Regions from separate parts of the Nesterenkonia aethiopica genome, predicted to be linked through region 1. Evidence: riboswitches for the same ligand, from Rfam matches in the RefSeq annotation. Region 1 holds a riboswitch; each other region holds the start of a gene.
What was found. Region 1 has a riboswitch for S-adenosylmethionine ahead of ABD658_RS09915 (methylenetetrahydrofolate reductase). Riboswitches for the same ligand answer to the same signal wherever they lie in the genome.
Positions count from the first base shown of each region.

Region 2: it holds a riboswitch for S-adenosylmethionine, as region 1 does, so the genes downstream of both, ABD658_RS11815 (flavin reductase family protein) here and ABD658_RS09915 (methylenetetrahydrofolate reductase) in region 1, are expected to answer to the same signal.
Region 3: it holds a riboswitch for S-adenosylmethionine, as region 1 does, so the genes downstream of both, ABD658_RS07480 (O-acetylhomoserine aminocarboxypropyltransferase/cysteine synthase family protein) here and ABD658_RS09915 (methylenetetrahydrofolate reductase) in region 1, are expected to answer to the same signal.

Region 1 is NZ_BAAAVT010000011.1:115,418-118,659, reverse strand. It holds gene metE (5-methyltetrahydropteroyltriglutamate--homocysteine S-methyltransferase) at 1-41, opposite strand, end outside; gene ABD658_RS09915 (methylenetetrahydrofolate reductase) at 225-1,229, opposite strand; SAM riboswitch class IV at 1,292-1,431, opposite strand; gene ABD658_RS09910 (thermonuclease family protein) at 1,617-2,333, shown strand; gene ABD658_RS09905 (LytR C-terminal domain-containing protein) at 2,369-2,899, shown strand; gene ABD658_RS09900 (hypothetical protein) at 2,994-3,242, opposite strand, start outside.
Region 2 is NZ_BAAAVT010000015.1:68,464-71,705, forward strand. It holds gene ABD658_RS11805 (methionine ABC transporter permease) at 1-255, opposite strand, end outside; gene ABD658_RS11810 (methionine ABC transporter ATP-binding protein) at 255-1,181, opposite strand; SAM riboswitch class I at 1,189-1,300, opposite strand; SAM riboswitch class I at 1,514-1,629, shown strand; gene ABD658_RS11815 (flavin reductase family protein) at 1,640-2,257, shown strand; SAM riboswitch class I at 2,371-2,491, shown strand; gene ABD658_RS11820 (ABC transporter ATP-binding protein) at 2,619-3,242, shown strand, end outside.
Region 3 is NZ_BAAAVT010000008.1:61,240-64,481, forward strand. It holds gene ABD658_RS07475 (right-handed parallel beta-helix repeat-containing protein) at 1-923, shown strand, start outside; SAM riboswitch class IV at 1,169-1,285, shown strand; gene ABD658_RS07480 (O-acetylhomoserine aminocarboxypropyltransferase/cysteine synthase family protein) at 1,421-2,809, shown strand; gene metX (homoserine O-acetyltransferase MetX) at 2,905-3,242, shown strand, end outside.

The DNA.
Region 1 (3,242 bases):
GCGGGCGGCTGGTCCTCGAAGCGGGCAGGGGTGGTGGTCATGATGTCTCCTCTGTCAGGTGTGTCAGATGTGTCTGGGGCCAGATGCAGGTGATGGACGGATCGCATGGGGTGTCCGGACTGTTCGTCCCGGGTGAGGCGGCAGGGCGCACCAGGACAGCCGACCGCGACGCGGTCCGCAGGAACGAAGGAGCCCTGTGCGGCAGGGAGCGGTGCGCTCCGGGGTCAGGACAGCTCGGGCAGGCCCCGCTGCTGACGTGCGGCGTCTCGGATCCTCAGGTGATCGAGGATCGCCAGGGCGGCCGGGTGCTGGTTGAAGGTGAACAGGTGGAGGCCGGGACATCCGAGCTCCAGCACCGCGTCGATCAGGTTCAGAGTGGCGGCCACCCCGCGGCGTCGTCGTTCGGCCGGGTCGGCGACGGCGAGGTAGTCGAGCAGGTGCTGCGGCACCGGAACTCCCGAGATCTCCTCCAGGCGTCGCAGCCGCTTGGGGCTGGTCAGCGGGGCCAGTCCGGCGACGACCGGCAGGTGGATGCCCTGGGATCGGGCGTCGTCCACCAGGCGGGCGTAGTCCTCGGGGTCGTAGAAGACCTGGGTGATGGCGTAGTCGGCGCCGGCCTCCTGCTTCTCCCACAGTGCGCACAGGTCCGCCTCGTGGTCCCGGTCCGTGCCGGAGGGCGGATAGGCGGCCACTGAGATGGACACCGGGCGGGCGCCGGGCCCCTCGGGCGGGTCGAGGCGCTCCTGCTCCACTTCCCGGACCAGACGCACCACCTCGGCGGCGCGGTTCAGGCCTGCGGGCTGGTGGATCCACTTCCGGGCACCGCCCGGTGGGTCCCCGCGCAGGGCGAGCACGTCCCGCACGCCGAGGTCCAGCAGCTGCTCCACCGAGCGGCGCACCTGGGCGCCGGTGCTGCCTGCGCCGATGAGATGCGCCATCACGGGGGCGGGAGTGCTCCGGAGCAGGTGCCGGATCACCTCCAGATTCGCTCCCTCGGGCTGGTTGTGGCCGTGGGTGACGGAGAAGTAGTCCGGGCCCGCCTCGGCCAGCAGTTCGATGCTGCGCCAGGGGTCACGGCCGTCGCGGGCAGGCCGCGGCGGGAAGACCTCGAAGGAGATCAGCGAGCGTCGTCGGGTGCGCTGCACCAGATACGAGGTGTGCGGCGCGTGGTCGGCAGATTCCAGGGCGTGCTGAGACAGAGTGCCGGCGGACGGCACGGATGGTGTCATGGAGGGTCCTCCGTGTGGGGCGTTCATCATCGTTCATGAGGCGCCACAGGGAGGCTTCCCCTGCGCCGTGCTTGCCGCTGAAGATAAATCCACCTCGGTGAATATGAGCTTCGCGGCCGGATCGTCATCTGGGGCACCCCGTCACGCGGGAAAGGGTTGCCGACCGGCCAAGCCAGAGCCTGTGTGACCGGTTCTCGTGATCCTTGTGTGGTCTTGACGTTAGCACGGGCCCGTGGTTCGGGGAAGACCTTCGACAAGGGATGACGTTATGTGAACATATTGAGGTGCCTCCTGCACAAACTGGCAGCCAGCGGAGCTCGACGGCCCTGTGGGGGTCCTCGGAGGCCTCCGGGCTCCCTGTCATGGCCTCCGGATACGCTGGTCCCCATGGTCGACCGGTATCTGAAGAATGCGATGCGCCGCAATGCCCGCAAGGCGGTGCGACGCTCCCTGCGCACGGCTTCCCGCGGAGGTTCGGGCGGAGTGTCTGGGGGAGTCTCCGGGGGAGTGTCCGGTGGAGTGTCTGGTGGTGGAGCGGCCGGACGCCGGCGCCGCCGAGGCGGCAGTCAGGGCCTGCTGTGGTGGTTGCTCGGGCTCGTGCTGGTGGTCCTCCTCGGTGCGCTGATCAGCTGGATCCAGAGCCCGGGAGAAGGTGCCGCGCCGTCGCCGTCGGAGGACGGCGAGGTCGCCACCCTCGTGCGCGTGGTCGACGGCGATACGCTCGTCGTGGAGCTGGACGGACAGGAGGAACGGGTGCGGCTGCTGAACATCGACACCCCGGAGTCGGTGCATCCCCATCAGCCGGTGGAATGCCTGGGGCCGGAGTCCTCGGCGCATATGGAGTCACTGGTCGCCCCGGGGGATCCCCTCGTCCTTGAGTTCGACCACGAGCGCACGGACCGCTATGACCGCCTGCTCGCCGGCGTCTGGGCCGATGACGTCCTGCTGAACGTCCAGATGGCCCGGGACGGATTCGGGGTTCCCGTGCACTACCCGCCCAACGACCGGTTCCTCAGTTCCGTGGAGGATGCCTGGTCCCAGGCGGAGGATGACGGCGTCGGGCTCTTCGCCGATGATCTCGACTGCGAACCGGCCCTGCCCTGACGCCCTCGGGGCGGGGGCCGAAATAGGATGGGGGCATGAGCAGCTCCCCGACGCCGGCGACCCGGCGGCAGAAGATCGCCGTCGCAACCAGCACCATCGGCGTCCTGGGAGGGGTCACGGTCGGCAGCTGGCTGATGATCGACGGCACCATCGACATTGCGATCGTCGGCGGCGGCTCCATCCCCGCCGGGGAGGACTGTCCCAGCCGCATCCTGTCGCCGGTGGTCCCCGAGAGGGTGCCGGTTCAGGTCCTCAATGCCACCAATGAGCCGGGACTCGCCGGCGACGTCGCCGAGGATCTCACGGATCGCGACTTCCGGGTGGAGGCGGTGGACAACGACTATTTCGCCGATACCGGCTTCGAGGCCATCATCCGTGCCGGTGAGCGAGGGCTGCGGCAGGCCTACACGGTGCAGCACCACATCCCCGGAGCCCTGGTGGACGTCGACGACCGCGACGACTTCACCGTGGACGTGGTCCTGGGCTCCGAGTTCGCCGGCCTGCAGGATGTCGAGGAGATCGAGATGGAGCCCGGCCGGCTGGACTGCGCGGGCTCTGGACGCTGACTCCGCCTGTCGACCGCCGGAGACGACGATGGGCCGCCCCGAGTGACTCGGGGCGGCCCATCGTGTGGTCGCGCTCAGGCGGCGTGGGGGAGGCTCAGGCCTCGGCGGCCTCGGCGCCCTTCCAGCGGCGCGCGCGGATGAACGAGCGCACCCCGGTGATGATGTAGACGATCAGCAGGACGAAGGTGATGGAGCTGACGACGACGGCGGCGGGCCGCTCGGCCTCGCCGGCGAACAGCGCGCCCAGCTGCATCACGTTCATGGAGGTGCCGAAGACGCCGAGCAGCGCCACCACCAGGGCGATGTGGATGCCGACCTTCGCGTTCTTCAGGCCGATGAGGCC
Region 2 (3,242 bases), on a different contig from region 1:
GACGACCAGCCGGGTGAACGGAATGATCGCGATCAGCAGGATGAGGAACGGGAAGGAGCGGACCATATTGACGATCCCGCTGACCAGCGCATGGGCGCGGGGCAGCGGAGCGATTCCGCCCGGGGCATGGATGAACAGCCAGATGCCCAGCGGAGTGCCGAACAGCACCGCCAGCGGGATGGCCACCGCGATCATGGCGAAGGTCTCCAGCATGGCCTGGACGAGTTCGGGCTGCAGTTCGAGGATGCGTTCCATCAGCGACGACCTCCCTCGAACGGCACGGCGGCGAGCAGCTCAGAGGCCGCGAGCCTCCGGGGGCCACGGGGCGGGTCCTGGGGCGCCGGCGGCTCTGCGGACTCTGCGGCGCGACCCTGGTCCCCGCTCGGCGTCGGCGCCTGCGTCCGGGCGCCGCCGTCACGGTCCACACTGATGCCGTCGCTGACCAGGTACCGGCCGATGGAGGTGTGCGGAGCGAAGCCCTCGCGCTGCAGCTCCCGGGCGGGGAACTGCTCCACCACGCGGCCGGACTCCATGACGGCGACGTGATCGGCCAGGGCCTTGATGACCTCCATCTCGTGGGTCACGATGACCACGGTGATGCCGAGCTCGCGGTTCACGTCGGCGAGATACTGCAGCACCGTCGCCGTGGTGAAGGGGTCCAGGGCGGAGGTCGGCTCGTCACACAGCAGCACCTCCGGCCGAGTGGCCAGGGCGCGAGCGATGGCCACCCGCTGCTTCTGCCCGCCGGAGAGCTGGGCCGGGTACACCTTGGCCTTGTCGGTGATGTCCACGATCTCCAGCGCCTCGGCGGCGCGACGCCGGCGGACGCGACGGTCCTTCTCGCCGGCGAACTTCAGGGACAGCTCCACGTTCTGGGCGACGGTCAGATTGTTCACCAGGTTGAACCCCTGGAAGATCATGCCGATCTGGTGCCGGGCGCGACGCAGAGCCTCGTCGTCGAGGGCGGTCAGCTCCACCCCGCCCACATGCACCTCACCCGAGGTGGGGCGCTCAAGCAGGTTGATGTTGCGCAGCAGCGTGGACTTCCCGGCGCCGGAGAAGCCGATGATCCCCTGGATGCTCCCGCGGGGGATCTCCAAGGAGACGTCATCGACGGCGTGGATGGGCTCCTTGCCCCGGGCAGCGGGGAAGGACGTGGACACATGGCGCAGTGAGATCATCGGGCATTCTCCATCGTCTCTGGCGTTAGCACCGTTCCCCGGGCCGCACTGGGCACGGCTGCTCCGGGTGGTTGCTGCGACGTCGTCGAGCCAGATCTCTCAGTCGCTCTGGATGGGTTCGTTGGGGTCAACCATACGCGCAGCAGATGAACAATCGTCAAGTCAGCGGATTGAGTTCATGTCACGAGGCGTAAGAATGTACAGTCCCCTCGGACTGAGGGAGCCACACTCTGGACGCATCCTGCGCGCCCCCTGGACGGAATATGTCGCCGCGTCTCATCCTGCGAACGGTTCTTTGATCACATCTCTCTGCGGCCGTACGCTGGACACACAGACCATCCCGAGCGGCCGAGAGATCTGGCTCGTCGACGCCGCAGCAACCTTCGGATGCGATCCGCCCCTCCGGCGGATCCTTCAGAAAAGGTGCTACCGCCAGGACCGATGGGAGTTGATCCGCCATGAGCACCGCACTGGCCGCCGCCGAGCGCCCCACGACCACCGTGGAGGAGACCGTGCCGCACGCGCCCGCTGACACCGGACCCCGCCCCGCCGTGGGCCGCGCCGCCACCCGGCTGGCCGACGTCGATCCGCTGGAGCTGCGCCGGACCTTCGGCCACTTCCCGCAGGGGGTGGTGGTCGTCGCCGCCGAGGTGGACGGCCGCCCGGAAGGGCTCGTGGCCTCCACCTTCACCATCGGCGTCTCGCTCAAGCCGCCGCTGGCCACGGTGGCGGTGCAGCACAGCTCCACCACCTGGCCGAAGCTGGCCGGGGCGGACACCGAGCTGGGAGTGTCGCTGATCGGGCACGGCCAGTCGGAGCTGTGCCGGAAGATCGCCTCCAAGGACCGGGAGAGCCGATTCACCGGCCTGAGGACAAGCATCGGCACAGGTGGGTCGATCACGCTGGAGGGTGCGCCCGTCACCTTCACCACCCGCATCTACGACCAGGTCCGGGCCGGCGACCATGACATCGTCGTGCTCGAGCTGCTGGACCTGGCGGTCGAGGACTCCGCCGAGGCGCTGGTGTTCCACCAGAGCGAGTTCAAGAGCCTCGGCCCGCTGTCTCCCGAAGCCTGAGGGCATCCGCCTCCATCCGGGGCACCGTCGTCGGGCCCACGCCACCCCACATGTCTCACACTGTGACACCACCGTTGCCCGGCCCACGCTGATCCGCGTAGGGTTGAGCACGTACACCATCCCGAGCGGCTGAGAGATCTGGCTCTGTGACGCCGCAGCAACCTTCGGATGCGTCGATCGGCCTCTCTGTGCCCGTCGCATCAGAAAAGGTGCTACCGCCAGGATCGATGGGAGTGAATTTCCTATGGGTTCGTCTGCACCCGCACTCGTGACGCACGAGTCTGACCAGCACCTCTCCGAGCATTCCGGCGGCGTCGCTCTGCTGGACCGTCCCGCCCCCGCAGGGGCCGCCACGCATTCGATGGACGTGCAGCTGCGCGGTGTGGGGCGCGCCTTCGACGGACGCACCGTCCTGCACGACGTCGACCTGCACATCTCCCCCGGCGAGGTGGTCGCCATCCTGGGCGCCTCCGGCTGCGGGAAGTCCACGCTGCTGCGCGCCGTCGGCGGTCTCGACGCCGGATGCTCCGGTGAGGTCATCATCGACGGCACCCCGGTGCGCACCTATGACGAACGGACCGCCGTCGGCTTCCAGGAGCCTCGGCTGCTGCCCTGGCGCTCGGTGCACCGCAACGTCTCCCTCGGGCTGCCGCGGCACGTGTCCGCGGCGGAGGGCCGTCGGCGAGTGGATGAGCTGCTCGAACTGGTCGGCCTGGCCGAGCGCGCCCAGCTTCGCCCCCGGGAGATCTCCGGCGGCATGGCGCAGCGCGCCTCGCTGGCCCGGGCCTTGGCCCGCCGCCCCGGCGTGCTCCTGCTGGACGAGCCCTTCGGCGCTCTGGACGCCCTGACCCGGCTGAAGATGCAGGACCTCCTCCTGGACGTCCATGCGCAGACCGGCACCACGGTGCTGCTGGTGACCCACGACGTCGACGAGGCCCTGCAGCTGGCCGACCGAATCCTGCTGCTCGGCTCCGACCCGGTGGAC
Region 3 (3,242 bases), on a different contig from region 1:
GGGTCATCTCGGACATGGAGCTCACCCGCTCCGCCGGCAACGGGCTGCGCTCCTCAGGCTCGCACAACGTCGTCGACTCGATGGTCTTCAGCCATAACGGCAACTCCGGCTTCCAGCTCACCGGTTCCGGCGACTCGGAGGACTGGCCCGCCGAGAATCTGATCGTGAACTCTGAGGCCCACGACAATCGCGACCCGGCCGACATCAATGCCGACGGCTTCGCTGCCAAGCTCGGCGTCGGCCCCGGCAACGTCTTCCGCGGCAATGTGGCCCACCACAACATCGACGACGGCTGGGACCTCTACAACCGGACCAACGAGGGCCCCAACTTCCCGATCACCTTGGAGGACAACATCGCCCACCACAACGGGCAGCTCTCCGACGGCTACAACGCCGGGTCCGGCGTGGGCACCGGCTTCAAGGTCGGCGGCGAGGGCCTGCCGGTGGACCACGTGCTCGCCGGGAACCTGGCCTACGCCAACAACCTGGACGGCTTCTCCGACAACTTCAACCCGGGCCGGCTCGAGCTGACCAACAACACGGCGGTGGACAACGCCCGGTACAACTACATCTTCCGCACCAATCCGTATTTCGAGCCCGAGGAGCAGGGCGTCTTCCGCAACAACCTCTCGGCGCACACGGACAGCCATGACCGGGCGGACCAGGTCTCCGGCGACGTCGACGCCAGCAACGTCCTCTACGACGGCAGCCGCTCACAGACCTCCGACGGGCAGCGGCTCGTGGTGCAACGCGACCTGGTCTCCGCCACGCCGCCGGACTCCCACGCGCGCGACGAGGACGGGGCACTGGTCCACGGCGACTTCGCCCGACCCACGTTCCATTCGTTCCTCACCGGTGGTGGGATCGACGGTGGGCATGTCGGCGCGGTGGAGCCTGCGGGTCATCCAGGAGGACGCGACTGAGCGGAGGTGTGAGTCCACCCCGCCCCGAGTTGATTCTGGAACCCCGCAAAGATCAGCGGGGTTCCAGAATCAACTCGGGGCGCAAGCGGCTGCGGCGCCGACCGGAGCGGTCGGCGGCGGTGCCGCGTCCGTGCGATTCCTGGGCTCCCGGTCTCCTGGGCTCCCGGTCTCCTGGGCTCCCGGGGTTCGACACCTGAGGACACAGACTTGCCCTGATCGCGCAGATCAGGGCAGACTGTGAGGCAGGTCAAGAGTGCCAGCGTCAAACCCCGGTTTGCTGGCCGGCAACCCTCCAGTTCGCGGTGGGGTGCCCCGGGTGACGACCAGGCCCTGCCGCCCATGCGGTGGGGCAAGCGCGGGCCATCACACCACAGTGCGGCCCACAAACCCATGTCCTCGACGACAGGGCCGCCACACGGGCAACAGCTTCGGGCGTCACGCCTGGAGTGTCTCCGACGGTCCTGTCGACACGACCGCATTGAACGGAGACACCTCCCATGACGACCACCGAGCACACGCAGACCCCTCGGTTCGAGACCCAGCAGATCCACGCCGGCGTCGCCCCGGATCCGGTGACCGGCGCCCGAGCCCTGCCCATCCAGCAGACGACCTCCTTCGTCTTCCCCAGCACCGAGGCCGCCGGCAAGCGGTTCGGGCTGGAGGAGGTCGCCCCGATCTACACCCGCATCGGCAACCCCACGGTGCAGGCCGTGGAGGACAAGATCGCCGCGCTCGAAGGAGGTGTCGGTGCCCTCGCCGTCGGCTCCGGCCAGGCGGCGGCCTCGTTGGCGCTGCTCAACGTCGTCGAGGCGGGCGGCCACATCGTCGCCTCCCCGTCGCTGTACGGCGGCACCCAGAACCTCTTCAAGCACACGCTGACGAAGTTCGGCATCGAGGTCACCTTCGTGGAGGACCCGGACGACACCGAGTCCTGGCGGGCCGCCATCCGGGAGAACACCGCGGCCTTCTTCGGCGAGGTCGTGGCCAACCCGCGCGGTGACGTCCTGGACCTGGAGGCGGTCTCCGCCGTGGCCCACGAGCACGGCGCCCCGCTGATCGTGGACAACACTCTGACCACGCCCTACCTGATCCGGCCGATCGAGCACGGCGCCGACGTCGTGATCCATTCCGCCACCAAGTTCCTCGGCGGCCACGGCACGGCGATCGCCGGTGTGATCGTGGACTCGGGGAGCTTCGACTACACCGCCTACCCGGAGCGCTTCCCCGGCTTCAACACCCCGGATGAGAGCTACCACGGCCTCGTCTTCGGCCGGGATCTGGGCGCCGACGGCGTCTTCGGAGTGAACCTGTCCTACGTGCTCAAGGCCCGCGTGCAGCTGCTGCGCGACCTCGGCCCGGCGCTGTCTCCGCACAACGCCTTCGAGATCAACCTCGGCCTGGAGACTCTGAGCCTGAGGATCGAGCGCCACGTGGAGAACGCCCAGAAGGTCGCCGAGTTCCTGGAGGCACACCCGGCCGTGAAGCGGGTCTCCTACCCAGGCCTGGCCTCCAGCCCCTGGTACGAGCAGGCCCAGCGGTACCTGCCGAAGGGCGTGGGAGCGGTGCTCGCCTTCGAGGTCGACGGTGGCGCGCCGGCCGGCCAGGCCGTGGTGGACGCCCTCGAGCTGCACTCGCTGGTGGCCAACGTGGGCGACGTCCGCTCTCTGGCCATCCACCCGGCTTCCACCACCCACCGCCAGCTCACCGAGGACGAGCAGCGCGCCGCCGGCGTCGTGCCCGGTCTGGTGCGCCTGTCGGTCGGCCTGGAGCACATCGACGACATCATCGCCGACCTCGAGCAGGGGCTGGAGAAGGCGATCACGACCGCGGCCACCGGTCCGCAGAGTGAGAAGGCGGCCGCTCCCGAGCCGCAGCCGGTGGCCTGAGGCTAGCCTGAGAGGCCGATGAGGCCCGTACGAATCCGCCGGACCGTCCCGGCAGGCCTGTCCACACTATGAACGACGCAGGAGCTCCGACCCCGATGACCGCCCAGGTGCTGACCTCGACCCTTCGTCCCGACGGCGCGCTCGCCGTCGTCGACGTCGGGGCCCACACCTTCGACGCCGGAGGTGAGCTGCCGGACGTGCAGCTGGCCTACGAGACCTGGGGAACGCTCAACGCGGCGGGCGACAACGCGATCCTGGTCGCGCACGCCCTGACCGGAGACACCCACGTCGCCGCCACGGAGGCCGACCCGGCCCCGGGCTGGTGGGAGGGCCTGCTGGGGCCGGGGCGCCCGATCGACACCGAGAAGTGGTTCGTGGTCGCCCCGGCGATGGTCGGCGGGTGCTACGGCTCCACCGGGCCCGCCTCTCCGGA